3 regions of the Cryobacterium sp. TMT1-3 genome follow, and region 2 is predicted to be linked to each of the others. Evidence: predicted binding sites of a transcription regulator. Region 2 holds the regulator's gene; each other region holds the start of a gene.
What was found. Region 2 encodes HrcA, which represses chaperone genes, less so after heat shock. Its sites were predicted from a motif close to TTNGCACTCGNNNNNNNCGAGTGCNAA; they were not measured.
Positions count from the first base shown of each region.

Region 1: a site for HrcA is predicted at 5,067-5,093, ahead of groES (co-chaperone GroES). Genes of this name have one in related genera too.
Region 3: a site for HrcA is predicted at 4,368-4,394, ahead of groL (chaperonin GroEL). Genes of this name have one in related genera too.

Region 1 is NZ_SOFW01000030.1:205,882-215,414, forward strand. Features, by position in the region: gene E3O25_RS09945 (ABC transporter ATP-binding protein) at 1-511, shown strand, start outside; gene E3O25_RS09950 (ABC transporter ATP-binding protein) at 498-1,265, shown strand; gene E3O25_RS09955 (ABC transporter substrate-binding protein) at 1,452-2,756, opposite strand; gene E3O25_RS09960 (ABC transporter substrate-binding protein) at 2,884-3,591, opposite strand; gene rarD (EamA family transporter RarD) at 3,636-4,580, opposite strand; gene groES (co-chaperone GroES) at 4,700-4,996, opposite strand; gene E3O25_RS09975 (class I SAM-dependent methyltransferase) at 5,122-6,327, shown strand; gene E3O25_RS09980 (hypothetical protein) at 6,435-6,836, opposite strand; gene E3O25_RS09985 (DUF4190 domain-containing protein) at 6,912-7,364, opposite strand; gene tsaD (tRNA (adenosine(37)-N6)-threonylcarbamoyltransferase complex transferase subunit TsaD) at 7,418-8,527, opposite strand; gene rimI (ribosomal protein S18-alanine N-acetyltransferase) at 8,524-9,021, opposite strand; gene tsaB (tRNA (adenosine(37)-N6)-threonylcarbamoyltransferase complex dimerization subunit type 1 TsaB) at 9,018-9,533, opposite strand, start outside.
Region 2 is NZ_SOFW01000022.1:46,260-55,792, forward strand. Features, by position in the region: gene ybeY (rRNA maturation RNase YbeY) at 1-259, opposite strand, end outside; gene E3O25_RS07420 (PhoH family protein) at 256-1,266, opposite strand; gene E3O25_RS07425 (HIT domain-containing protein) at 1,310-1,687, opposite strand; gene E3O25_RS07430 (16S rRNA (uracil(1498)-N(3))-methyltransferase) at 1,723-2,463, opposite strand; gene dnaJ (molecular chaperone DnaJ) at 2,464-3,567, opposite strand; gene hrcA (heat-inducible transcriptional repressor HrcA) at 3,631-4,650, opposite strand; gene E3O25_RS07445 (DUF4870 domain-containing protein) at 4,891-5,376, shown strand; gene E3O25_RS07450 (DUF4870 domain-containing protein) at 5,480-5,851, shown strand; gene hemW (radical SAM family heme chaperone HemW) at 5,915-7,138, opposite strand; gene E3O25_RS07460 (DUF1990 family protein) at 7,185-7,832, opposite strand; gene lepA (translation elongation factor 4) at 7,838-9,533, opposite strand, start outside.
Region 3 is NZ_SOFW01000007.1:62,253-71,785, forward strand. Features, by position in the region: gene E3O25_RS03250 (response regulator transcription factor) at 1-598, opposite strand, end outside; gene E3O25_RS03255 (sensor histidine kinase) at 595-1,857, opposite strand; gene E3O25_RS03260 (hypothetical protein) at 1,889-2,329, opposite strand; gene groL (chaperonin GroEL) at 2,696-4,324, opposite strand; gene E3O25_RS03270 (DUF3048 domain-containing protein) at 4,466-5,521, opposite strand; gene E3O25_RS03275 (cold-shock protein) at 5,592-5,795, opposite strand; gene E3O25_RS03280 (LytR C-terminal domain-containing protein) at 6,077-6,640, opposite strand; gene E3O25_RS03285 (DUF3263 domain-containing protein) at 6,714-7,022, opposite strand; gene msrB (peptide-methionine (R)-S-oxide reductase MsrB) at 7,255-7,656, shown strand; gene E3O25_RS03295 (nitroreductase family protein) at 7,661-8,215, shown strand; gene E3O25_RS03300 (DMT family transporter) at 8,421-9,422, opposite strand.

The sequences.
Region 1 (9,533 bases), on a different contig from region 2:
GAACATGTTCCGCGCCCTGATGCCGTTCCTCTGGCGCAACCAGGAAGAGGAGAATCGGGCCAAGGCCATTGATCTGCTCACCCGGTTCAAGCTCGACACCAAGAAAGACGACTACGCGGCGAGCCTCTCCGGCGGTCAGCGCAAGCTGCTCGAAATGGCGCGGGCGCTCATGAGCGACCCAACCCTGGTGATGCTCGACGAACCGATGGCCGGGGTCAACCCGGCACTGACCCAGTCGCTGCTCGACCACATTCTCAACCTCAAGTCGCAGGGCATGACCGTTTTGTTCGTGGAGCACGATATGCACATGGTGCGGCACATCGCCGACTGGGTGATCGTGATGGCCGAGGGCAAGGTGGTCGCCGAGGGCGACCCTCACGAGGTCATGAAAAACCCGGCCGTGATCGACGCCTACCTCGGGTCGCACCACGACGAGGACATCGGCGAAGACCTGAACACCGAGACCGAGAACGTGTCAGCCATAAAGGAGTTGCTCGATGACGAACGCTGAACCGCTGGCCGCTCCGGCGCCCACTGAGACCCGGGAGGCGGTGGTCGAGGTCAAGAACGTCACGGCCGGCTACGTCACCGGTGTGAACATTCTCAATTCCTGCTCGCTGACCGCCTACGCCGGCGAGCTGATCGGCATCATCGGCCCGAACGGCGCCGGCAAATCGACGCTGCTCAAGTCGATCTTCGGCCAGGTGAAGGTACGCGACGGCGACATTCTGCTGCGCGGCAAGAACATCACCAATCTCAAGGCCAACAAGCTCGTCGCGCAGGGCGTGGGCTTCGTTCCGCAGAACAACAACGTGTTTCCCACCCTGACCATTCGCGAAAACCTCGAGATGGGCATCTTTCTCAAGCCCAGGGGACTCGTCGAGCGGCTCGAATTCGTCACCGAGATTTTTCCCGAGCTGAGCAAACGGATGTCGCAGCGCGCCGGGTCGCTCTCGGGCGGTGAACGCCAGATGGTGGCCATGAGTCGAGCGCTCATGATGGGCCCGCACGTGCTGCTGCTCGATGAGCCGAGCGCCGGCCTCTCCCCGGTGCGCCAGGACGAAGCCTTTCTGCGGGTGAAAGAGATCAACAAGGCCGGCGTGACCACGATCATGGTGGAGCAGAACGCTCGTCGTTGCCTGCAAATCTGTGACCGCGGCTATGTGCTCGATCAGGGCCGGGATGCCTACACCGGCACCGGACGTGAGCTTTTGAACGACCCCAAGGTGATCGGCCTGTACCTCGGAACCCTCGGGCAGGACTAGCACCCGCATCAGCTGTATCAGCCCGTGGCGGCGTCCGACACTCTCTCGGACGCCGCTTCTGTGTGTGGGATTGCTGAGCGGATGCCGGCGGCCGGCTCAGCGCATCCGCTCGCGTGAATGGACGGGGTACGCAGAAGGGCCCCGACCGAAGTCGGGGCCCTTCACTCATTCAGCTAAGCGGTGGAGCTAGTTGATGCGCGCGTACTTGTTGGTGGCGTCGAACTCGTAGATGCCGATGCTGGCGCCGGTCGGGTCGCCATTCTCGTCGAACGTGATCGGGCCGGAGAAGCCGTCGTAATTGATCTGATCGCCGGCTTTCAGGGCTGCAGCAGCCTCGGCGAAGTCGGTAACCTTGCTGCCATCACCGGTTCCGCCGGAGACCTGACGCAGGTAGCTCGCAATGGATTCACCCGACACGTCGTTGGCCGCGTAGGCGGCCAGGGCAATCAAAATCACGGCGTCGTAGGATTCCGCGGCGTAGCTGTAGTCCGTCAGCGTCGGGTCGACCTCGAGGAGGCGGGTGGTGAAGTCACCGAGCGAGGCGGTGTCGAGGCCGGGCAGCGTACCCTTGGAGCCCTCGATAAGGCCGGGTGCGAAGTCGGAGCTGTAGTCGGCGACGTTTCCGTCGACGAAGTACAGCTTGTCGCCGGGGAAACCGGAACCGACGAGCGCCGGGACGATGACCTTGGCCTGGTCGAACGTGACAAGCGCGATCGCGTCGGGATCTGCCGCGGTAACTTCAGCGATCTGCGAGGCGAAGTTGGAATCGCCCTCATTGAACAGCGAGGTCGCTACGACTTCGCCGCCAGCCGCCTCGAACGCGTCGCTGGTGTACTTGGCCAGGCCGGTTCCGTAGGCATCGTTCAGCACGATCAGGCCGAGGGTGGCGTTGCCGTCATCAGCGATCTGGGTGCCGAGCACTTCGCCCTGCAAGACGTCGGACGGAGCCGTACGCCAGTACAGGCCCTTGTCGTCATAGGTCGTGAAGGCGTCCGAGGTGTTGGCCGGGGAGAACTGCACGACGCCGGCGCCGGTGATCTGGTCGATCACGGTCTTGGAGACACCCGAGGAGGCCGCACCGATGATCGCCGAGACGTTCTTCGACAGCAGGTCGGTCACGGAGACGGTGGCGGTGTCGGTCGTGGTGTCGCCCGAGTCACGCAACGTGACATCGACCGTGATGCCGAGGTCGGCCTCGTTGATGTCCCTCACAGCGAGCTGAACGCCGGCTTCTTCGGGCGGTCCGAGGAAGGCCAGTCCACCACTCTGCGGGAGGATGGTGCCGATGTTCAGAGTCAGATCCCGATCACCGGCCTCCACCGTCTGGAAATCCGCGGTCTCCGCCGCCGACGGTGCCGCAGAATCACTGGGCTCGGTCGCTGCTCCATTGCTGCAGCCGGTGAGCACGAGTGCGCTCACTCCGACCAGTGCGATACCGGTAACGAGGGTACGAACTGAGCGGGAGGCCGAGGCCTTCGCGAATACGCTCATGTTGCTCCTTGATAGTTGAAGAGGGGTAAGTCTGGTCAGCCGATTGACTGCCGTGGTGACAGAGTAGGGAATCAAGGACCGAGAAACCTACCTGTGCGTGTTACAACCGTGTAAAGCGACCAAATCGTTACGAACGGCGGCCAGTGATCCCCTGATAATCAATGATTTGCTTCTCACTCAGGGCGAGCACACACTCGCCCCAGGAAACGCACACAACGCTGCCGGAAATCACCCGGAGCCAGCCCGCTTCGAGCGACGCACCCCCGTCGTCGCCGGTGATGACGGCGGCCAGGGCCGCCGTGACAACCCCGTCGTAGGCTTCCGCGCCGCCGTCGGTGCCGGTCAGGCCCGGGTCGGCAGTTTTCAGCCGGGCTGTGAATGCCTCATCAGCGGCAAGCGGCGTGCCGCCGTTGGCGAAGGTGCCGAGGGCAACGGTGGCGGCGTTGCCAACGGAGTTTTCAGCATCCGTCGGCAAGGCCGTTGTCGCGTCCCACAGCACGAGGTCGACACCGCGTGCCACCAGGTCGGCGTAGGCGGCGGCGAGGTCGCCGGCGGAGTTGCGGTGAATGAGCTGCACGGGCTGAGTGGGGACGGCCTGTTCGGCGAGGATATCGCGCACGGCCAGTTCGGTGCCCGCCACCTGGGCGGCGCCGCTCACGGCGTTGTCACCGGTCATCGGGAACAGGGTGCCGATGACGAGCGTTCCGTCGCCCGAGGGGGCTGTCGTCGCGGCCATCGTCGGGGTCGAAGTCGGTGTGGCACCCGATGTGCCCGTGCATCCGGTGAGGACGAGGGTGCCAAGTAGGGCGGCGACGATGAGCGGGCGACGGGGCATCTGGATCCTTTAGTGCGGGGGCTGTTCTTTTAGAATATCGACGCTCAGGCCGGCTCGAGGGCGCTTCGGCGTGGAGCGCGACCCGAGACCACCATGTCGACCGTCAAAATGACCAAGGCCACCCAGACCAGACCGAAGCCGATCCAGCGTTCGACCGGCATCGCCTCGTTCAGCACGAATACGCCGACGAGAAACTGAATGACGGGCGCGACGAACTGGATGAGTCCGAGCACCGTCAGCGGCAGGCGCCGGGCTGCGGCGGCAAAGAGCAGGAGGGGAACCGCGGTGATCACACCGGCCGCGAGCAACCCGACCGTGTGCAGGGGCGAGACCGTGCCGAAGGTGAGGCCGGAAATGCCCGAGACGACCAACAGTTGCACGACGGCGACCGGGGCGAGCCAGGCCGTTTCGAGGGTGAGGCCGGTCACGGCGTCGACGTTCGGGCCGACGCGCTTCTTGATCAGGCCGTAGAACCCGAAGGAGAACGCGAGAATCAGCGAGATCCAGGGCAGCGAGCCGTAGCCGACAGCGAGAACGACGACGGCGAGAAGACTGATGCCGATGGCGATCCACTGCAGTCGACGCAGGTGTTCGCGCAGCACGAAGACGCCAAGCAACACGGTGACGATGGGGTTGATGAAGTAGCCGAGGGCCGCTTCGACGACGTGCCCGCTAGTCGCGGCGATCACGTAGGTCTGCCAGTTGATGAAGATGAACACCCCGGCCAGGCCCATCGTCCAGACCAGGCGCGGCTGCCTGAGTGCCCGCCCGAGCACGCCCCAGGTGCGGGTGACCGTGATGATCAGGGCGCAGAACACGAGCGAGAACAGCACCCGCCAGGCCACGATTTCAAAGGCACCGGACGGGGCCAGCAGCAGAAAGTACAGGGGCAGCACACCCCAGAGAGCGTAGGCGAGGCCGCCGAACCCGAGACCTGTGCGGTGCGTGGCGCGAGCCGCCGTCTCGGCTGGTGCGGCGGCATCCGTCATGGGTTATCTCCTGCGCTACACGAAATGGGCAAACAAAAAACTCCCGGATGGCCAAGCCATCCGGGAGTTTCAGTCTAGAGACTAGTTTCAGACTCGAGACTACGAAGTGAAGAACCTACTTAGCGCACGACCACGGCGAGCACGTCGCGAGCGGAGAGCACCAGAAGGTCGTCGCCACCGAACTTGACCTCGGTTCCGCCGTACTTGGAGTAGATGACCTTGTCGCCGACGGCGATGTCGAGGGGAACGCGGTTGCCGTTGTCGTCAATACGGCCGGGGCCGACGGCAACAACTTCGCCCTCCTGGGGCTTTTCCTTCGCGGTGTCAGGAATGACCAGACCTGATGCGGTGGTCTGCTCGGCATCGACCTGCTTGATGACGATGCGATCCTCGAGCGGCTTGATGGAGACCGACACGGTTGACCTCTTTCTAAGATTTGGGTTAGCAGACTCACAGCGAGAGTGCCAAGTGAAGTTTAGGGGGCTTCTGGCACTCACGCAACGTGAGTGCCAGAACGGGGTCATTTTGGTAGCGTTGCAGCATGGATCGAACCGAACTCGTTGAGCTGCTCTCCCCCGCGAGTTTGCGGCTGCTGGACTCCCTGCCGCCCTATGACAGCACCGGTGACGTGCTGAAACTCGTGAGCGATCTGCGCAAGGCCGGGCACGCCCCCGGGCTGGTCTCGGCCGTGCTCAGCCAGTCCCGGCTGCGGGCGAAGGCGTCGGCCAAGTTCGGAGAATTCGCCGAGCGGATGCTGTTCACCGAGGCCGGCCTGGAGCAGGCGACCCGGTTGCGCGTCGCCGCACTGCACGCCGGCCGGTTCGCCGGACTCGCAGCTGCCCTCGGCCACCCGCCGCGGGTCGCCGACCTTGGCTGCGGCATAGGCGGCGACGCGATGGCCCTCGCCGCGATGGACCTGCCGGTCGTCGCCGTCGACGCTGACGAGGTCACGGCCACCGTGGCGAGTTTCAACCTCGCGCCGTTTCCCAACGCGTCGGCGCTTCAGGCCGACGCGGAGACCGTGCATCTGGCCGATTTCGATGCGGTCTGGCTCGACCCGGCGCGCCGCACGAGCGGCCACAGCAACACAACACGGCTCACCCGCTCCGAGGACTATTCGCCCTCGCTGGACTTCGCCTATCTGCTGGCGAGCCGACTGCCGCTCGGCATGAAGCTTGGGCCCGGCCACGACCGCGACCAAATTCCGGTCGACGCCGAGGCCCAATGGGTCTCGGTGGACGGCCAGCTGGTGGAGATGGGTCTGTGGTTTGGCGCGCTCGCCCGCCCGGGCATCCGTCGGTCGGCACTGCTCCTGACCGAGGGGGGCGCGCACGAACTGACCGCCGGCGCCGACAGCGACGACGCCCCGGTGGGCGAACTCGGCAGCTACGTGTACGAACCGGACGGCGCGGTGATCCGAGCACGCCTGATCGGCGACCTGGCCCGCTCGCTCGACGCCCGGATGCTGAGCGAGTCAATCGCCTACCTGACCAATGACACACTCACGCCCACGCCGTTCGCGAGCGCGTTCCGGGTGCTGGAAACCCTGCCCTTCGACGAGAAGAAGCTGCGGCTAGCGCTGCTCGAGCGCCGCATCGGCACGCTTGAGATCAAGAAGCGCGGCGTGGCTGTGGACCCGGCTACACTGCGCACCCGGCTGAAGCTCAAGGGGCCGGAAGCCGCGACCCTGATCCTGACGCGCGTGGCCGGGCAGCGGATGGCACTGCTCGTGGAGCGGGTGCGCTAACTCCGAAAGCTGCGTGCATAACCGCGGAGATTCGTTGCCGAACACCCCCGCATCGCCCCAATCCGCCCGGTTTCCCGGTGAATATCCGCAGTTCGGTACGGAACCGGCTAGAGCAACGGCAGCATGATCTGGCTGATATAGACGACCCAGCCGGCCGCGAGCAGAACCCCGACCAGGCCGCTCACCAGGCCACTCAACCAGAGCGTGCGCGCCCGGTGCTCGGTGCTGCGTGCAATGAGCGCGAGGGTGATCGCGCTGAGCGCGATCGGCAGTCCGAACACCCCGATCACGCCGAGGACGACCCCGCCCAGACCGCAGACCACCGACGCGAGCGAGAGCCGGCGGCGGCCGGTGATGCGCGCGACCTCGGCCTCGTTGTAGGTGTAGGGCACGAACTCGGTCGGAGCGGTCACCGTCGACGCCCAGTCCAGCTGGCTGCCGGGCGGCGCCGGGGCGCGCGTATAACCCAGCTGCGCCGAGGCACCGTCCGGCTGGTGGGGTGTGGTCATGGCTGTCCTCTGGCCTGAAGCCGCTCTCGCTCAGGCCGGCCGGTCGAATCTGACCGGGGATGGATCGGGTTCGGGTTAGAGGGAGTTGAAACTGGACGAGGTGGCAGCCCCGCTGACCAGGATCGCGATGAAGATGCCGACGAAGATGATCCCGCTGACGATGCCCAGGTAGCCCAGGATCAAACCCCACAGGGCCAGACCGTAGCCCTTTTCACCGGTCTTCTTGATCTGACTCATCGCCATGTGCCCGGTGATGACCGCTACCAGCGAGACGAAGAATGCGCTCACGAGCGAGATGATCGCCAGAACGTTGTATTTGTCTTGCGCGTTCTGCTGCCCGTACGGGTTCTGCCCGTAGGCGGCCGGCTGGCCGTAAGCGGGCGCTGCCTGGATGCCCGGTGCCGGGGAGCTGGGGTAGGCCGGTGCTGCGGGCGTTCCGTATGCCGGCGGCACGCTCGGGCCGGCAGGCTGCGAGCTGGTCGGGTCGTTTCTCGTCGGGTCGACGGGGGGCTGGGTGGGATCAGACATCTGCGGTCTCCTTCATCATTTCGTTCGGTGGTCGCAGAGCCCAGATTATCGCGTTAGGGCGCACCGAGCGACCGGGCCAGGCCCGAGACCTGGATCTGACCGACCGGCAGGGTGGAATCGGCGCCGAAATCCAACGTCGAGGGCTCATGCCCGGCCATGATCAGTTGGGCGCCGAGAGCGGCGATCATGGCACCGTTGTCGGTGCACAGCGAGAGCGGCGGGATGCGCAGAACGACGCCGGCGGCATCCGTTCTCTCGGTCGCGACCTGACGCAACCGGGCATTGGCGATGACCCCACCGCCGAGCAGCAGACGCGGCACGTTGTAGTCGGCGCAGGCCGCGAGGGCTTTGGTCAGCAGGATATCCACCACAGCCTCCCGAAAACTGGCCGCAACATCGCCGATCGGCACGAGCTCTCCGGCATCCTGACGCTGCTCGACGAACCGGGCGACCGAGGTTTTCAGCCCCGAGAACGAGAAGTCGTAGCGGTGAGCGGCCAGGTCTTTGGGCTGGCTGAGTCCGCGGGGAAAGCGAATCGCCTTCGGATTGCCCTCAAGTGCGACCCGGTCGATCTGCGGCCCGCCGGGATATGGCAGCGACAACAGGCGGGCGACCTTGTCGAAGGCCTCTCCGGCGGCGTCGTCGATGGTCTCACCGAGCAATTCCACGTCGCTGACCAGGTCGCGCACGAGCAGCAGCGAGGTGTGGCCGCCGGAGACGAGCAGTGCGATGGTCGGGTAGTCCAGCGGTCCGGTGTCGCTGGCGTCGCCACTGCTGTGCAGCAGGTCGGCTCCGACGTGGCCGACCAGATGGTTGACCGCATAGATCGGTTTGTCGAGCGCGACGGCGAGCGCTTTTGCGGCGCCGACCCCGACCATGAGGGCGCCGGAGAGTCCGGGGCCGCAGGTGACGGCGATGGCGTCGAGATCGCTCAAGCGGATGCCGGCCTCGGTGACGGCCGCGTTGATGGCCGGCACGAGTTCGTCGAGGTGGGCCCTGGCTGCGATCTCGGGCACGACACCGCCATAGCGGGCGTGCTCGTCCATCGAACTCGCGATGGTGTTGGAAAGCAGCGTGGTGCCGCGCACAATGCCGATGCCCGTCTCATCGCAGGAGGTCTCGATGCCGAGCACGAGGGGTGCTGATCGGTTCAGGGTCGTCACGGGGTCTCCACGGTCACGAGCATAGATTCCAGTTCGGGAATATTCAGGCGCATGACGATCGCGTCGACGTTGTCAGGCTGGTAATACCCGCGGCGCACTCCCACATCGATGAACCCGAGGCGTTCGTAGAGCCGCTGGGCGCCCGGGTTGTCGGCCCGCACCTCGAGGAAGATCAGCCGGGCACCGCGTTTGCGCGCCTCGCTGATGAGGGCCTGCATGATCGTGCGACCGAGTCCGCGGCCGCGCGCCGATTCGGCGACGGCGATGGTCTGGATGTCGCCCTCGACGGCTCCCTGCGGGGCAAGCAGCCCGGCATAGGCGTCGATACTGCTCGGATCGTCGGGTGGGAACGCGACGAGGTAGTAACAGGCGGGGTCGCCGAGGTCGCGCAGCATCATCGGGGCCGACCAGGCGTCGTTCTCGAAGATGCTGGTCTCGAGCAGCATGATGGCCGCCAGGTCTGCTTCGTGCGCGCGGCGCAGCTGCCAGGTCATCGGCTGACCCGCTTAGGCCCGTTCGAGATCGTGACGTCGGGCGAGCGCAGATAGAGCGGTTCGTTGGCGGCGAAGGGGCGCTGGTGGGCGTGGGTCAGCTCGGCGACCAGTCCGAGTTCGCCGGCCGACACCGTGGCGGCGTCGAGTCGAGGCCAGCGCGCGTGCAGCCAGGTCGGAGCGTCGAGGTCGGCCGGTTTGGCCAGGCCGGGCGGGCCGACGCGCACGGGCAGGCCGGCGGCATCCGCTTCGCTGTAGGCACTCCAGTAGATTTCGCGGCGCCGGGCGTCGGTGACGACGACGAGCGGGCCGGTGTGGCCGCGGCGGTAGTGGCCGTAGGCGATGGCGTCGTGACTGATCACCGGCACGAGCGGTGTGCCGGCGCCGAGGGCGAAGACGCGGGCGGAGGCGATGCCGACGCGCAGGCCGGTGAACGGGCCGGGGCCCATGCCGCCGACGACTCCGGAGAGGTCAGCGGGTACGACGTTCGCTTCGCGGAGACACTCGACGATGAA
Region 2 (9,533 bases):
CACCGAGCAGTCCCGGCGGGGTTTCCTGCTCCTCGGTGCCCGGACGCAGTTCGTCCATGGGAAAACTCAGAACGTCGGTGGGGCCCGGCTCATCCATCCACTGCACGTGCAGCTGCTCCATGGCGCCCTCGTCGACGAGCACGATGGCGAGTTCGGCGTCGGCGTGCACGTGCATGGTGTCGAGCGCGAAGGCAGCGAGGCGCAAAATGGCGGCCTCATCGACCGGGATGGTCGACTCGTTGTTGATTTCGATGCTCAACTGGAACTCCGTTTCGGGTTGCGGCCTGACGCAGTGCGCTGCGGGCCGCGGGTGGCGAATTCTCGGGCTTCGGCGCTCTCCTGACGAAGGGCCTGCTTCTGCGCGTCATAGTCGGTGTAGGCGTCGACGATGCGGCCGACGAGTGAGTGCCGCACCACGTCAGCGCTGCTCAGATAGGCGAAGTGGATGTCGTCGATCCCGTCGAGCACGCGCGTGACCAGTTTCAGTCCGCTCGTGCCGGCCGGCAGGTCGATCTGGGTGATGTCGCCGGTGATGACCATCTTCGAGCCGAAGCCGAGGCGGGTCAGAAACATCTTCATCTGTTCCGGCGTGGTGTTCTGCGCTTCGTCGAGCACGACGAAGCTCGCGTTCAGGGTGCGACCACGCATGTAGGCGAGCGGCGCCACCTCGATCGTGCCGGCAGCGAGCATTTTGGGAATCAGTTCGGGGTCGAGCATCTCGCCGAGAGCGTCGTAGAGGGGCCGCAGGTAGGGGTCGATCTTGTCGGTGAGGGTGCCGGGCAGAAAACCGAGCCGCTCGCCCGCCTCGACCGCCGGTCGGGTCAGAATGATGCGCTCGACCTCTTTGTTCTGCAGGGCGCGCACCGCCTTCGCCATGGCGAGGTAGGTCTTGCCGGTGCCGGCCGGCCCGATGCCGAACACGATGGTGTTGTCGTCGATCGCGTCGACGTAGTCCTTCTGGCCGAGCGACTTAGCCCGAATGCTCTTGTTGCGCGCCGTCAGGATGGGGGCGCCGAGTTGGGCGGAGGGGCTCACGGAACTGTCGGCGGCGAGCATCCGTGCTGAGGTGGCCACCTCGGTCTCGCCGAGGTCGTGGCCGGTGCGCAGGGCTAGTTGCAGTTCGTCGATCAGTCGGCGCACGGCTGCGACGTCATCGGCGCTGCCGCCGAGGGTGACATCGTTGCCACGCACGTGCACGTCGACGTTGGGGTACGCGGCCTCGATGGTGCTGAGGTAGCGGTCTTCAGGGCCGAGCAGGCGCACCATGGCGACGCCGTCAACGGAGAAGCGCAATTCTGCCTTATCGGGATCAGAGTGCGCCAAGCGAGTCCTCCCCCAGCGTGTCGGTCGGTGTTGGGCTGCCCAAAACGTGGGCGTGCACGTGGAACACGGTCTGGCCGGCGGCGGCCCCGGTGTTGAAAACCAGGCGGAACTGCCCGTTGGTGCGCTCGGCGGCAATCTGCTCGGCCACGGCGACGAGTTGGGCGAGCAGGGCGGGGTTGCCGGCGGCAAGGTCGACGACGTTGTGGTACTGCGGGTCTTTGGTGGTGACCACGACGTGCACGGGGGCTTTCGGTGCGATGTCGAGGAACGCGATGATGTTTTCGGTCTCGGCCACGATCGTCGCCGGAATCTCCCGCGCGATGATTCGACTGAAAATGGACGGCTCGGCGCCAGAAGAAGACATGCCTCTATCTTAAGCGGCGCTGTCAGCGGCTCGCACTACCAGCGGCCGAGCGTCGCATTGAGAATCGCGAGTGCTGCCGGACCGGCGGTCGACGTGCGCAGCACGGTGTCACCGAGGCGCACCTGACTGGCACCGGCTTGCTCGAGCAGCAGCAGTTCAGCCGGGGAGATTCCACCTTCCGGGCCGACGACGAGCAGAATGTCACGGTCGTCGGTGGGCGCAGCCACCTCGGTGAGGCGAGCGGATGCGGTCGGGTCGAGCAGCAGCATCCGTGTGGTGCCGGCGAGCACGGCGAGTTGTTTGGTGCTCACCAGCGGGGCGACGTCGGGCAGCCAGGCTCGAATGGATTGTTTGCTGGCCTCGCGCACGATGCTGCTCCACCGTTCGTGGCCCTTGGCGATCTTTTGGCCCTCCCACCTGGTGATGGAGCGGGCGGCCGACCACGGGATAACGCCGTCGACGCCGAGTTCGGTGGCAGCCTGAATGGCGAGTTCGTCACGGTCGCCCTTGGCCAGGGCCTGCACCAATCGGATGCGCGGCGCCGCCGCCGGCGTCTCGCTCGCGTCGTTGACGCGCAGGGTCAACGACGCAGCCTCCGCCGTCAATACCGTACCGTCGAGCAGCAACCCGGCCCCATTGCCCACGCGGAGCCGATCCCCGGGACGCACCCGGCTGACCGTCACCGCGTGGCGCGCCTCGGCACCGTCGACAGAAACGACCTGCCCCGGGCGGCACTCGATCGTGCGCAGCGATTCCTGCAGGTAGAAATGTGCCATTTAGCCGAGGAACCGGTCGCGCAGCTTGGCGAACAGGCCCTGCTGGTACTGGCTCAGGGTGGGTGCCGGGGCGGCGTAGCGCGCCGCGAACTGCTCGATCAAGTCGCGTTCCTTGTGGTCGAGTTTGCTCGGTGTGACCACGTGGATACCGATCTTGAGGTCGCCACGGCCGCTGCCACGCAACTTGGTGATGCCGCGGTCCTTGATCGTGAGCACCTCGGAACTCTGCGCACCGGGGCGGATCTCCACCTCGATATCACCGTCGAGGGCCTTCACGGTGACGCTCGTGCCGAGAATGGCGCTGGTCATGGGCACGTCGAGCGAGCACATGAGGTCGTCGCCGTCGCGGCTGAACACGTCGTGATGGCGCACCTTCATCTCGAGGTACAGGTCGCCGTTCGGACCGGCAGCCGGGCCGGCCTCGCCACTGCCGGGCATCTGCAGGCGCAGGCCGGTGTCGACTCCGGCCGGAATGTCGACCGGAACCGTGCGGCGGGCGCGCACACGGCCCTGGCCGGAGCACGTCATGCACGGTGTGGCGATGATGGTGCCGTAGCCGCGGCAGGAACCGCACGGGCTCGACGTCATGACGTTGCCGAGCAGGGAGCGCACGGCGCGCTGGATACTGCCGGTGCCGTGGCAGATGTCGCAGGTGATCGGTTGGGTGCCGGGGGCGCAGCAGGAGCCCTGGCAGGTGGCGCAGACGATCGCGGTGTCGACCTCGATGTCCCGGTGCGTGCCGAAGATGACCTCGTCCAGGTCGAGTTCCACCCGGATGAGGGCGTCCTGGCCGCGTTCGCGGCGGGAGCGCGGGCCGCGACTGCCGCCGCCTCCACCACCGAAGAAGGTCTCGAAGATGTCACCGAAGTTGCCGAAGTTCTGCCCGTCGAAGCCGCCGTTCTGGCCGCCCTGGTCATACTTCTGGCGTTGTTTCGCGTCGCTCAGCACGTCATAGGCGTGCGTGATGCTTTTGAACCGTTCCGACGCCTCGGCGCCGGGGTTGACGTCGGGATGCAGTTCGCGGGCGAGGCGACGGTACGCCTTCTTGATTTGATCGGTGGTCGCGTCGCGGTCAACGCCAAGCGCTTCGTAGTGGTCAGCCAAAGGTGGCTCTCCTTGAGGATGTTGTTCGAATTGGGTCGGTGCCGCAGCGCGGCCAGGAAAAATCTAGGTCTCGCCCAGCAGGCGGGAGAGGTAACGGGCGACGGCGCGCACCGCCGCCATATTGTTGGAGTAATCCATGCGGGTGGGTCCGAGCACGCCGAGTCTGGCGAGGTTGCCGTTTGCGGTGTAGCCGCTGGTGAGCACGCTCGCCTCCGGCAGTCCAAAGGCGGCATTTTCGCGGCCGATGCTCACCGAGACACCGTGCTGGTCGGTCTCCATTTCGCCGAACAGTCGCAATAGCACCACCTGCTCCTCGATCGCCTCGAGCACCGGATAGATGCTGCCGGAGAAGTCGTCTTCGGTGCGCACGAGATTCGCGGCCCCGGCCATGACGAGCTTGTCCTGGCGGTTCGCACCGACCTGGTCGGCGAGGGTCTTGGTGATCAGGTCGACGATCGGCTGCAGTGCCGGAGAACCTGGCCAGACGCTCGCGGCGAGAGCCACGCTGGCTTCGGCCATGCCGAGCCCGACAACCGCGACATTTAGCCGCGCACGCACCTCGCCGAGCGTCTGCTCGTCGAGCGCGCGCGGCAGGTCGATCACCCGCTGCTCCACCCCGCCGGAATCGGTGATCAACACCGACAGGATCCGCGTCTCGGTCAGCGGGACGAACTCGATGTGACGCACCTTGGCCCGGGACAGTGAAGGGTACTGCACGAGCGCGACCTGGTGCGTGAGCTGCGACAGCAGGCGCACGCTGCGCACGAGTACCTCGTCGAGGTCGGCGGAGTGGCCGAGAAAGGTTTCGATCGCCTGACGCTGGGCCGGCGTGAGCGGGCGCAGGTCGGCGAGGTGGTCAACGAAAACCCGGTAGCCCTTGTCGGTGGGGATGCGCCCGGACGAGGTGTGCGGCGCCGCGATCAGCTCTTCTTCTTCGAGCAGAGCCATGTCGTTGCGAATGGTGGCGGCGGAGACACCGAAGGAGTGCCGATCGACGATGGATTTGGACCCGACGGGTTCGCGGGACGCGACGTAGTCCTGCACGATGACGCGCAGAACATCGAGGCCACGGTCGGAAACCACTGTGCCCGCCTTCCTGATTTTCGGGGTACTGCTGCACACGAGCGGATGCCCACCCCCGCGCGCGCCGGTGGGCACGCTGGGACGCAGGATTGTCGGCACGTCGTTGGCACTCGCATCCGCTGACTGCTAAGTGTATCGCGACCGGCCGGGTATCGACTGAGCGCGCCCATTGCCAGAAACCGGAAGCGAGCGTTTAATTGCCGCTATACGCTCCCACCGCTTTGAGCGAAAGGCACGATCATGAGCGACCCACAGGCACAACCCCCCGGCGATTCCAGCAATCGTGATCCCAACTACCGTGAGCCCACTGTCGGCCAACCGCCGTATGGCCAACAACCTGGCGGCGGCCCGTACTCCAACCCCGTCGTAGCGGCACCCGTTTCAGAGGGCGACGATCGCCTGTGGGCGTCGCTGGCCCACCTCGGCGGCATCCTGAGTTTTCTGCCGTCCCTGATCATCTGGTTGGTCTTCAAGGACCGCGGTCGTCTCACCAACACGGAGGCTAAGGAGGCGCTGAACTTTCAGATCACCCTGTTGATCGCCTACGCTGCAATCACCGTGGGATCGACGTTCCTGGCCCTCGTCACCTTCGGGATCGGCGGACTCCTCGTGGGCCTCGGCTGGATCGTCTGGCTGGCCGGGGTTATCTTTTCGATCCTGGGGTTTCTGAAGGCCAAGGACGGTCAGAATTACCGATACCCGTTCGCCCTGCGCCTGATCAAATAGGCCTGATCACGTAGCCGCCCAGCGACGTGGGAACGGCGGGACGATTAGTCTGGAGGTCACTGGCACTGCCGTGCCAGTGACCGGGCCGAACACAGGAGACCCCATGTCTGAGCAGAACCCGTACCAGTCAACCCCCGCCAATCCGATGAGCCCGGCTGACGAGAAACTCTGGGCGACGCTGATCCACGTCGGGGGCATCATCTTCAGCTTTCTGCCGGCGCTGATCGGTTACCTCGTGCTGCGCGATCGCGGACCGTTCATTCGCGCGCACACCGCTACGGCGCTGAACTTTCATATCTCGTACTACATCTACGCGGCCGTGCTGGTTCCCATCACCGTCATCACGCTCGGCATCGGCGGCATCCTGTATGCACCGCTCGCCATCGTCGCCCTCGTGTTCATGATTCTGGCCGCGCTCGCCGCCAACCGCGGCGAAGGCTACAGCTACCCGCTCACAATCAAGTTTGTCAGCTGAGCCACTTCGTCAGCTGAGGCACGTTTGTCGATTGAGGCTGACTCCAGTCAGTAGATCGACGCTCTAGTCACTGAGCCGCCGCACCACAGCGTCGGCCAGGAGCCGTCCGCGCAGGGTCAATTCGATCGTCCCGGCGAGAGCAGCCTGGGCATTGACAAGGTCGTCGGCAATGAGGCCGGCGACCTCACGGCGACCGGCCGTCGACAGTGAGGCTACCGGAATGCCGGTGCGGATGCGGCTCTGCAGCAGGATGCGTTCAAGCTCGCGGGTCGGCGCGTCGAGTGTTTCGCGTCCGGCGGCCGGAGAGAGGCCGGCCACTATACGCTCGGCGTAGGCGGCCGGATGCTTGACATTCCACCAGCGCACGCCGCCGACATGGCTGTGTGCGCCGGGACCGACGCCCCACCAGTCCTGGCCGGTCCAGTAGGCGAGGTTGTGCCGAGACCGGTGAGCGTTGCTCGTGGCCCAATTGCTGACCTCATACCAGTCGTAACCGGCGGCATTGAGCAGTTCATCGGCCAGTTCATAGAAGTCGGCCTGCTGGTCGTCGTCGGTCGGGGCGATCTCGCCACGGCGAATCTGCCTGGCGAGCTTGGTGCCGTCCTCGACGATGAGGGAGTATGCGCTCAGGTGGTCGGGCTTGAGGTCGATCGCCTGCTCGAGGCTGGTGCGCCAGTTCGCGAGCGACTCCCCCGGCGTGCCATAGATGAGGTCGAGGCTCACGTCGAGGCCGACGGCGCGGGCCCACTCCACCACGAGCGGCACGCGCTCCGGGTCGTGGGTGCGTTCGAGGGTCGCGAGCACGTGCGGCACGGCCGACTGCATGCCGAAGGACACCCGGGTGAAGCCGGCATCGGCGAGGGCGTGCAGGTAGGCGGCGTCGACCGAGTCCGGGTTCGCCTCTGTGGTGACTTCGGCACCATCCTGCAGGCCCCACTGGTCCCGCACGGCGCTGAGCATCTTCACGAGGTCGGTCACCGGCAGCAGCGTTGGGGTGCCGCCGCCGAAGAACACCGTCGCCACCTCACGGTCCGGCACGCCCGACGCGGTAAGGATACGGCCGGCGGCCTCCACCTCGAGCACGGCCTGGCTGGCATAGTCGCTCTGCTTGACGCCGCGCAATTCCGTCGCGGTGTAGGTGTTGAAATCGCAGTAGCCGCAGCGCACCCGGCAGAACGGCACGTGCAGGTAGACGCCGAAATCGCGTTCGGCCGCGTGGACGGCTGCTGACGCGGGAAGGAGGCCGTCGTCGGGTGCGGGATCGCCGACGGGGTGGGGTCCGGCCATGGGTGGTGCTCCAGTACGTTGAATTCAGTTGGTGATGGCGCCGCTATTAGATGGCACCAGCGGGGTGCAGGGCGCGCAGGTAGAGCCTGGTGAATTTGGCCTGCTGAAAGCGCAGCACCGGCCAGGCCAGGCGGTAATACCAGGTGCTCGCCCGCGAGAACGAGCGGATGGTCAGCCAGACCGAGTCATCCTCTCGATGCTCGACGATGAAGGATTCCTCGCCGCTTTCCGGATGGCCGGCCATGGTGCCGTAGGCGAACCCGATGCGGGTGGCCTCGTCGATCACGTACACGACGCGCACGGGTGCGGTGACCTGGAACAGCCACAGCTTCATTCTCAGGGTCGCCGTCATGCCGTTGGCGATGTAGGGGGTGCCGTCCTCGGCGAAGGTCGCCTCGTTGACCGGATGCTGCTGGCCGGCCGCCGGCGTACCGTCCGGCTGGAAGGTCACCGGGGTGTACTGCACGCCGGTGCCGTTTTCCAGGTCGGTCACCTCCATGCCACTGCCGCGTTGGATTCCCCACGTCATCAGCAGTTTCGTGGCCGCTTCGAAGCGTTCCTGCGAACTGCCGAGCTTGACGCTCTGTTCCATCGGCCGGTAGCCCTTGGGCGGGTAGCTCATCAGATCGGGCGCGAGCGTGCCGCCGATTGCGGCATAGCTGACGGCGGCGTCGGTGAAGGTGGCCCTGCGCATCTGCTCTACTTCTTGTCTTTCGTCTCGATATCGCCGCTCAGCGCAGCGATGAAAGCTTCCTGGGGAACTTCGACCCGGCCGACCATTTTCATGCGCTTCTTACCCTCTTTCTGCTTCTCCAGCAGCTTGCGTTTGCGTGAAATGTCACCACCGTAGCACTTGGCGAGCACGTCCTTGCGCATCGCCGAAATGCTCTCGCGGGCGATGATATGGGCGCCGATCGCGGCCTGGATGGGCACCTCGAACTGTTGGCGGGGAATCAGTTTGCGCAGACGACCGGTCATCAGAGCGCCGTAGGCGTAGGCCTTGTCACGGTGCACGATGGCGCTGAAGGCGTCGACCTGCTCACCCTGCAGCAGGATGTCGACCTTGACCAGGTCGGCTTCCTGCTCGCCCGAGGGCTCGTAGTCGAGCGAGGCGTAGCCCGCGGTGCGGCCCTTGAGCATGTCGAAGAAGTCGAACACGATCTCACCGAGCGGCATCGAGTAGCGAATCTCGACCCGGTCTTCGCCGAGGTATTCCATGCCGAGCAGGGTGCCGCGGCGGCCCTGGCAGAGTTCCATGATGACGCCGACATAGTCTTTGGGCGCGAGGATCGCTGCCTTGACCATGGGCTCGAGCACCTTGGCGATCTTGCCGGTGGGGTACTCGCTCGGGTTGGTCACCGTGATGGTGCGTTTGTCGTCGGTGGTGACTTCGTAGGGCACACTCGGCGCGGTCGTGATCAGGTCGATGTTGAATTCACGCTCGAGGCGTTCTGTGATGATCTCAAGGTGCAGCAGGCCGAGAAATCCGCAGCGAAAGCCGAACCCGAGGGCGACGGATGTCTCCGGCTCGTACCCGAGACTGGCATCAGAGAGCTTGAGCTTGTCGAGGGCCTCGCGCAGCGCCGGATAGTCGCTGCCGTCGATCGGATACAGACCGGAGAAGACCATGGGCTGCGGTTCGTCATAGCCGGGCAGCGCGTCGGTCGCCGGGCGCACCGCGGTCGTGATGGTGTCGCCGACCTTGGACTGCCGCACGTCTTTCACACCGGTGATCAGGTAGCCGACCTCGCCGACCTTCAGGCCCTTGCTCTCGACCGGTTCCGGCGAGATGACGCCGATCTCGAGGATCTCGTGGGTCGCCTTGGTCGACATCATCTGGATTTTCTCGTGGGCCTTGAGGTGGCCGTCGATCATGCGCACGTAGGTGACGACGCCGCGGTAGCTGTCGTAGACCGAGTCGAAGATCATGGCGCGGGCGGCGGCATCCGGGTTGCCCTTCGGTGCCGGAATCATGGTCGTAGCGAGGTTGAGCAGTTCCTCGACCCCCGCGCCGGTCTTGCCGGAAACGCGCAGCACGTCCTCGGGGCGACCACCGATGAGGCTCGCCAGTTCGCGGGCATATTTCTCAGGGTCGGCGGCGGGCAGGTCGATCTTGTTGAGCACCGGAATAATCGTGAGGTCGTTCTCGAGGGCGAGGTAGAGGTTGGCGAGGGTTTGGGCTTCGATGCCCTGGGCCGCGTCGACCAGCAGGATGGCGCCCTCGCAGGCGGCGAGGCTGCGGGAAACCTCGTAGGTGAAGTCGACGTGCCCGGGGGTGTCGATCATGTTGAGCGCGTACGTGACGCCGTCGAGCTCCCACGGCATGCGCACAGCCTGGCTCTTGATCGTGATGCCGCGTTCACGCTCGATGTCCATGCGGTCCAGGTACTGGGCT
Region 3 (9,533 bases), on a different contig from region 2:
GGGTGCGGCTGATGTGGGTCTTCACGGTCGCCTCGCTGAGAAACTCGGCCGCCGCTATCTCGGCATTGCTCAGTCCCCGCGCGGCGAGCGCAAAGATCTCCTGTTCGCGCGGGGTGAGCCGGGTGTAAGCGGCCGGCGGGACCGGGGGCATCCGCTTCGCGTCGAAATGTTCGAAGAGCTCGATGATCTGAGCGGCGGCGATGACGGACGAGCCCGCGTGCACGGTGCGGATCGCCGCGAGCAGAAACTCCGGGTCGGCGTCTTTGAGCACGAATCCGCTGGCTCCCCCGCGAATGGCCCGAGCGGCCGCTTCGTCGAGGTCGAACGTGGTGAGCACGACGATGCGGGGGCCGCCCCCGCCTGCCGCGACCGACGCGTCGACGATGCGTGTGGTGGCTTCGATGCCGTCCATGACCGGCATCCGAATATCCATGAGCACCACATCAGGCCGGGCAGTTTCCACCAAGCGGATGCCGTCGGCCCCGTTCCCGGCTTCGCCCACACACTCGAGATCGGCCTGCGACGAGATGAGCAGTCGGAGTCCGGCGCGGAACAGCGCCTGGTCGTCGACCAGGGCGACACGGATGGGAGCGGTCATTCGGACACCGCCTCTCGGCAGAGCGGAGGCGCTGCAGTTAGCGGCGGAAGAGTCAGGCACACGACGAATCGATCACCGATCTCGCTCGCCGCGAAAGACCCGCCGGCCAACACCGCCCGCTCGCGCATACCGTCGATGCCGTGCCCGTTCGGTGCCGCGCCGGTGTCGCGGGGCACGAGCAGCCCACTATCGATCGTGACGGTGAGTGCGTCGTCCTGCCAGCTGAAGCTGACGGCCACGGTGCGCGCGGCGTCGCCGTGACGGAGCACGTTGGTGAGCGATTCCTGCACGATGCGGTAGATCACGAGCTGGTGGCCCGCGCCGAGCTGCGCAGCTGGCCCGGTTTCGCTACGCTTCACCGTGAGTCCGGAGGCACGGAACTGGTCGACGAGCCGGTCGAGGTCGGCCAGGGTCGGCTGTGGTGCCGCCATCACTGGCGCACTGGTTCCGTCGCCGCCGGACGCAGAATCCGGGTTGGACCTCAGCTGCCCCAGCAACACGCGGACGTCGGCGAGGGCTGACCGGGCCGTGTTTGCGATGGTGCGGAAGGCGTCATCCGCTGCCTCGGGATTGGCGGCACGCGCGTACCGGCCGCCGTCGGCCTGGGCGATGACGACGGCGAGGGAATGCGCCACCACGTCGTGCATATCGCGAGCGATGCGGGTGCGCTCCTGCTCCACGGCCACTTCGCGCCGCGCCTCCGCCTGCTCGGCCGCCGCTGAACGGAGAGCCGACCGGCCCTCCCGCGCGGTGCGCCAGGTGGCCACGAGCAGTCCGAGAACCCAGCTCAGCCCGAACAGGGCCACGGCAGAGACGAAACCGATCACCCCAGGGGCACCACGCTGGAAGGCTTCGCCGGTGCGCACCTGCAGCACGAGGTCCACGAACCCGGTGAGGCCGCTGGACTGCAGGTACAGCACGTACACGGTTGCGGTCAGCGCGCCAACCGGAACCGAGGCTAGCCCGAGCCATCTGACGGGTCGCGAGCCGTAGGCCGCCGTGGCATACAGCACCGGAAGTACGGCGGCGTTGGCGATGTCCGGCGGCAACGACGCCCAGAGCTGCACGGCCACCGTGCACCAGGCCAGTGCGAGGGCGAGGCCGGGGCTGAGCCTCCGGAGGAACACGGCACCGGCCATGCCGACGGTCACCCAGAACACCACCGCAGAGTCATAGCCCAGCACGCTGCGCGTAAGGACCGCGATCACGGCGACCGCGGCATCCACCACGAGTTGCGGGCGGGAGAGGCTGCGGATCATGACTCAACCGTAGCCGCAGGACAGGATGTGGTCATGGTGTCGGCGACTCTGCCTTCTCGTCGGGATCGTTCGGTGTCCACCCGTACCAGCCGCTGTCAGTTTCGATCACGGCCCAGTCACCGCAGGCGAAGATGCGGTCGACGTAGACATCATCCGGTGCCCAGTCCGCGGAATAGGTCGGCGCCGACTGCCGGTCGGTCTCCGCGCACTGCGCCGGATCGAGCTCGGCATCGGTCGTCGCCGCCAGGATCGCCGGGCCTGTGCCTGATGCCGCTTCCCGGACGGAAATCCGGGTCGCATCGGCGGGCAGCCAGTCCGCCGACTGGTCCCACTCCTCGGTGAGGATCGGTACGGACGCGAATTCGAGCGATTTCTCGCGCTGCACTTGGTCGGCGATGTTGGAACACCCGGTGAGTGCGAGGGTGGTCAACGCTGCGGTGGTAAGAACGGGGAGGAGTTGGATCTTCTTCATAATGTCAGCCTGCCGGATCACTGCCGCGCGGTCGTCAGTCCGGAGTCGCTCTGCGCTACGTCGCAAGGATGACGCTGCCCGGCGGACGGCTTCACGACCATGGTCGAACTCATGAAAGCACGCCGCAGCATGCGCTGACCTGCCGAGGGGCGGCATCCGCTTGTGCTCGCCAACGGCGCCCTGTCGCCGAGCCGTGAGATCTGCACGCTTGAGACCGCCGAGCCGTGAGTTTCCAGCCGAAATTCGGCGGCGAAAATGGACCGAAACTCACGGCTCAGTGACAGAGACTCACGGCTCGGTGGCGGGTGAAAAAAGTGGGCGCCTCCCGAAGGAGACGCCCACTTGTGTGGAGCTAACTGGCGGGACTTAGAAGTCCATGCCACCCGAGGGGTCGCCGGCCGGAGCCGAGTTCTTCTCGGGCTTGTCGGCAACAACGGCCTCGGTGGTGAGGAACAGTCCGGCAATCGACGCGGCGTTGAGCAGCGCGGAGCGGGTGACCTTCACCGGGTCATTGATGCCGGCAGCGATCATGTCGACGTACTCGCCGGTGGCGGCGTTGAGGCCCCATCCGACGGGCAGGTTGCGCACCTTGTCGGCGACAACGCCCGGCTCCATGCCGGCGTTGAGCGCGATCTGCTTGAGCGGAGCGTCGATGGCAACACGCACGATGTTCGCGCCGGTTGCCTCGTCGCCGACGAGGTCAAGGACAGCCTTACTCTCGAATGCGGTCTTGCCGGCCTGGATGAGTGCAACGCCACCACCGGCGACGATGCCCTCTTCGACAGCAGCCTTGGCGTTACGCACTGCATCTTCGATGCGGTGCTTGCGCTCCTTGAGCTCAACCTCCGTTGCGGCTCCGGCCTTGATGACAGCAACGCCGCCAGCAAGCTTGGCGAGGCGCTCCTGAAGCTTCTCGCGGTCGTAGTCGCTGTCGGTGTTCTCGATCTCGGCACGGATCTGCGAGACGCGACCGGCGATGGCTTCGACGTCGCCGGCACCCTCAACGATCGTGGTCTCGTCCTTGGTGATGACGACCTTGCGGGCGTTACCAAGCAGGTCGAGCGTGACGTTCTCGAGCTTGAGGCCGACCTCTTCCGAGATGACCTGTCCACCGGTGAGGATGGCGATGTCCTGCAGCTGAGCCTTGCGACGGTCTCCGAAGCCCGGTGCCTTGACGGCGACGGACTTGAAGATGCCACGGATCTTGTTCACAACGAGCGTGGCCAGGGCCTCACCGTCGACGTCTTCCGCAATGATGAGGAGCTGCTTGCCGGTCTGGATGACCTTGTCCACGATGGGGAGCAGGTCCTTGATGTTGGAGACCTTGGAGTTGACGATCAGGATGTAGGGGTCTTCGAAGACCGCTTCCTGACGGTCGGGGTCGGTGACGAAGTATGCCGACAGGAAGCCCTTGTCGAAGCGCATGCCCTCGGTGAGCTCGAGCTCGGTGCCGAAGGTGTTCGACTCCTCAACGGTGACAACACCTTCCTTGCCGACCTTGTCGATGGCCTCGGCGATGATCGCGCCGATTTCGGTGTCGCCGGCGGAGATGGACGCGGTTGCCGCGATCTCTTCCTTGGTTTCGATCTCCTTGGCGCTGGCGATGAGCTCGGCGATGACAGCTGCCGTGGCCTTCTCGATGCCGCGCTTCAGGCTGATCGGGTCGGCGCCGGCTGCGACGTTACGCAGGCCTTCGCGAACCAGAGCCTGGGCGAGGACGGTTGCGGTGGTCGTACCGTCGCCGGCAACGTCATCCGTCTTCTTGGCGACCTCTTTGACGAGTTCCGCACCGATCTTCTCGTACGGGTCGTCGAGCTCGATCTCCTTGGCGATGGACACACCGTCGTTGGTGATCGTGGGGGCGCCCCACTTCTTCTCCAGAACGACGTTGCGGCCGCGCGGGCCGAGGGTGACCTTGACGGTGTCGGCGAGAATGTTCAGGCCGCGCTCAAGCCCACGACGGGCCTCTTCATTGAATGCAATGATTTTTGCCATATGTGTAACTCGTCCCTCCCGGACGTTCCAAACGATGATGGGGTTAGCACTCAGATGACGAGAGTGCTAGAACGATTCTGGCACTCTGGGGTCGAGAGTGCAAGCGAGCATCGGGGGTGATGCCCGGCCATCTTCAGACGGTCAGGGAATGAGGTCGGCCGAGCCGGTACCGTTGGGCACGAGCTGAAACCAGGTATTGCCCGGTGCCAGCCGAATGGTCACTCCGTTGGCGTCGACCAGGCGGATCGGCATGCCCTGGGAGGTCTTGCTCCAGGTGGCGGCCAGGGTCTTGCCGCCGGAGGAGATCGACGCTTCACCCGAGGCGATGAGCTCGGTCTTGGGGATGCTCTGGTCAACGCTGACGTTCACTCGCAGCACGACGACATTCGTGGCTTTGAGCTGTGCGCCGTCCGCCGTGAGGTCCGGTGCGCCGTCCTGTGCGCGCAGGTAGGCGGCCGCTTCGGCATTCCAGGTCCAGCTGCGGGCGCTGGAGTTCGAGAACCGGGTGTTGATGGCCGAAATCGGCGCGCCGTCCACCACAGCGGATGCCCCGGCGAGCGTGGCCGCATAGGCGTACTGCTGGGCGGGCGGTGCGACGGAGGCATTGCGGTTGACGAATTCGGAAGCGGCGAGGATGACGTTGTGCGGGGCGGCCGTGGCCTTGGAGCGGGAAAACAGCCCGGTCGTGTCGTAGTCGAAGATGGCGCTGACCTGACCGGTCGCGTTCATGGCGTCGACGAACCGTTGCTGACCGCCCGAGAAGGCCACGAGGCCACCGAACGGGGCAATGATGTCGGGGTCCATCGGCCGGATCGACCGCACCGGGCCGACCTGGTCGGGAATGCTGGACTGCCACACCGCGACGTACCGGGTGATTCCGCCCTCGACCAGCTCTTCGAATACAAGGTCGGTGCGGTCGATGGCGACCTGCGGGCGGGCGGCACTGTGGTTGTCGACCTTGGCTGCCAGCGAGGGGTGCGCCGACGATCCGGCCGCCACGGTGAGTCCCGTCAATGGGGCGGTCTCGGTGGCCGCAGCGGCGACGTAGCCCGAGGTCCAGCCGGGGGCGTTCGTCGAAGCGGCAGGGGAAGGAATGGCGCCGGTGCATCCGCTTAACAGCAGTGCCGGCACGATCAGGGCGAGCAGTCCCGCGGCTCTGCGCGGCGCGTTGCGGCGGGCTGTCTTTGTCTTGGTCACCGTTAAACACTAACGCCGCCCGTTGCAGCGGGCGGCGTGAGGTGGGGGACAGACCCCATTATGGGGTGAGTCAGGCCGGTCGCACCGATTCAGCCTGGGGGCCTTTCGCTCCGGCACCGACCTCGAAGATGACCTGCTGGCCTTCTTCGAGCACCTTGTACCCGCTCATGTCAATCGCGGAGTAATGAACGAAGACGTCCTGCCCTCCCCCATCAACGGTGATGAAGCCGAAACCCTTTTCAGCGTTGAACCATTTAACGGTTCCGTTCGCCATGTGTTACTCCTTGCTTAATTTCGACGGCACGGCCCATTGGCTGTTCCGGGCCCTGCCGCAGAGACTGCGTCATTTCATGCGAGCAGCAAATCCCCGAGAGCAAGTCTTCTGTTGCAAGTTACCTACGGGTGCAAGTTACCTTGGGCGAGCGTTCTTGATCCGGGCGGGTATTGCCCGAACAAAATGTGTGACCAAAACCAGATATTACTGAAGTCACCGCAGAAGGAAAGGGGCTTGACGAACTATAAAATGCCCACTAGGAAAGAAGATTCGACCGTGTATCACCCCGCGGGGAGAACGTAGTCGTTGCCGACGACGACGGTCAGGGCAGCGCCCGACTCGACGAAGACGGTCGAGACCACGAGCTTCGAGCCGGGCAGCGAGGCGGCGAGGCCGCGAGCTGCCCCTTCCTGGCTCGCATCGGCGTAGTAGATCACCGTGGCCGGTTCGGTGTCGGTACTGGCGTTACCGGTGCCGCTGACCACCCAGCCGGCGGCGACGAGCGTGTCACTGACGGAAGCCGCAACCCCGTCATTCGCGGAACCATTCAGCACGTTCACCGTCAGCGCCGGGTCGACGGTCGGTTCGGCGGTCGGGATGACGGTTTCGGTCGGGACCGGAGTGGAACTGGCCGAGGACAGCCCCGGAATATTGGTGAAGTCGAGGCGATTATTGATCGCGAAGATGCCGAAGACACCCACGACGATCAGCAGCACGGTCGCGCCGAGCGCCCACCAGAACCCGATCCAGGCGCGGCCCCTCTTGCCGGGGGCGCGGTGGGCGCCCACCCGGTCGAGGGCATGCGTGTGGGTGTCGAAACGGTCTTTCGCAAATTTTCGCGCCATATTGGTTGGATCCTTGGTTGGCCAGCCGGGTTCGGAATCGGACGATCCCGGGCAGGCGGAAAGCGGTCAGGTGCTAGTCGTGGGCGGGAAGCGAACGACTGGCGCGTGCCTCGGATCGCGCGGAACGCATCCGCTGCAGCCGTTTTACGAGCATCGGGTCAAAGGCCAGTGCGAGCGGTGAATCGACCAGAGCCCCCAATAGTTGATAGTACCGGGCGGCCGAGAGACTGAAGGTGGCGCGGATGGCCTCCTCCTTGGCGCCGACGTGCCGCCACCACTGCCGTTCGAAGGCGAGCACGGCCTGGTCGCGGTCGCTCAGCTCGGCTGGCGCAGCGGGCGCGGTCGTGGCGGGTGGCTCTATTGTCGGTGGTCTCTCGCTCATTGATATCTCTCCCCCAAGAAAAGTTTTCGACGGGTTATCCGCCGGCCTCATCCTATTTGCGGGCGGCTGGACGTTGCCTCCGGCACGCCCGGAACGGCGCACTCGGGCGCGCTGGTGGCCGTGCAAATACTGCGAAACGGCCGGGCCCGGAATGCGCGTGCAGCCGCGCGAGTTTAGGCTGGGTAGACGCTGTTCGTGCCAACGGGCGGCCGGAACGAAGGGATATTCTTTCATGGACTACGCAATCAAGAAGTCAAGCGACGAGTGGCGCTCCGAACTCGGCCCGGAGAAGTTCGCGGTGCTGCGGGAAGCCGGCACCGAACGCCCCGGAACCGGAGAATTGCTCGACGAAGAGCGTGCCGGTACCTACACCTGCGGCGCGTGTAACGCCGAACTGTTCCAGAGCGGCACTAAGTTCGATTCCGGCTGCGGCTGGCCGAGCTTCTACGAATCGGTGCGGCCCGAAGCGGTCGAATTGCTCGAAGACCGCTCGCTCGGCAGCGTGCGCACCGAGGTGCGCTGCGCGAACTGCGGCTCGCACCTGGGGCACGTTTTTCCCGATGGATTCGGCACCCCCACTGGCGATCGGTACTGCATGAACTCGATCTCGCTCAACTTCACGCCCGCGAAGTAGCGCGGTGGGCTCCTCGGCGGTCTTCCAGGCCGTCAACGGCCGGCGCAGCTATTCTCGGGTGACGTCGCTCGCGCCTACCCGGGCGGAGCTGCTGCCCCTCGTGGCGGCGGCGGCTCGCGTCGCCGATCATGGCGCTCTGCGGCCGTGGCGACTGCTGGAGCTGCGCGGCGCGGCGCGCGAGCGGCTGGGAGCGGCGTTTGTGGCGGCATCCGCTTGTGAGGGTGTTGAGGCGGTGAAGCTGGCCGGCAAGCCGTTGCGGGCACCGCTGCTGCTGGCGGTCATCGCGTCGCGGCGGGTGAGCTTCAAGGTGACCGCTTGGGAGCAGGATGCGGTCGCGGCCGGTGTCGCGCACATGCTCACCCTGCTGCTCGGCGACGCCGGGTGGGGTGCGATGTGGCGCACCGGTGCGCTCGTGCGCGCGGCGCCCGTGCGGGAGGTTCACGGCCTCGCTGATGCGGAGGAGCTGCTCGGGTGGCTGTATGTCGGCGGGATTCCGGCCGACTGCAAGCCGGGTGTGCGGCTGTCGATCGATCCCGAGGAGTTTCTGGGGGTTGTGTAGCCGGGGCTCTGCGGGGGCTGGCTGTGTGGTTTCGCTCCGGGGTTTCGCTCCGGGTTTCGCTCCGGGTTTCGCTCCGGGTTTCGCTGTGGGTTTCGCTGTGGGTATCGCTGTGGTGTTTCGCTCCGGGCCCACCTTCGGACACCGGGCCCAGGATCTATCGTGGGCCCGCTTTCCGGGCCCGGGCCCGGTCGGCACCCGCGCGGGGTCAGGCGCGGGCGTGGCCGGGTCGGCGCCAGCGCACGGCGGCGATCACGACGGCCACGAGGGCGAGGGCGGTGCCGATGATGGTCGTGACGCCGAGCGGATGCCCCTGAGTTGGTGCGAGCAGGTCGAGCGCGAGGGCGCAAACCAGCTGGCCGGCCACGATGCACAGGCCGAGCATGAGCACCCCGGTGGTGCGCACGACGAGCGCGGCGCCGGCAATGAAAATGCAGCCGATTAGTCCGCCGGTGTAGAGCCACGGGTTGCCGGGCAGACCTTCCAGCGCGAAGCCGACCAGCAGTCCGTGCACGAGGGCGGCGAGCACGAGGGCGATGCTGCCGGTGAGAAAGTTCAAAAATGTGGCCGTGAGCGCGCTCTGCGCGGTGACCCGCACCTGACCGTTGACGGCTTGCTGCCAGCCTTGGCCGATGCCGGCAATCAGCGGCAGCGCGAGCAGCCAGAGCGCACCGCTGCCGCGCAGTTCGCCGCTCACCGTGAAGGCGACCGCGCCGAGGGCCAGCACGGCGCCGACGATTTTAGAGGCGTGCAGCGGTCGGCGGCCGCCCGGGCCGATGCCGAACCGGTCCATGAGTACGCCGCTCACGGTCTGGCCGGCCACGACGGCGACGGTGAACAGGGCGATGCCGAGGGGCGCCGCGACGAGTCCCTGCGAGAGTACGAACAGGGCACCGGCCAGGCCGCCGAGCAGGTGCCACCAGGACAGATGCTTTGATTTCACGGCGCGGGCGACGAGTTGCAGGCCGCGGCGCCCGCGTTGGAAGACGATGAGTCCGAGGGTGAGAATGACCAGGCCGGAGCCGAACGAGATGACGGCGGCGGTGAATCCATCGCCGATCTGGTGCCCCAGCTCACCGTTCACCCGGGATTGCACGGCGTACAAGGCACCGATCAGAACCGAGAAGACCAGTGCCAGCCAGACCGGCACAGCGGATGCCGCGGGCGCGCCCGGCGCATCCGTTCGGGTCTCTGCGCGGGCGGGGGTCACGTGGCAATACTACGAGACGGGGGTAGGTCGCGGCGGATAGCGCCTGGTCGGCGCCGGTGGGACCCTGCCCGCTCAGCCGGCAATCTGCCCCCGGGCCCACCTTCGGGAACG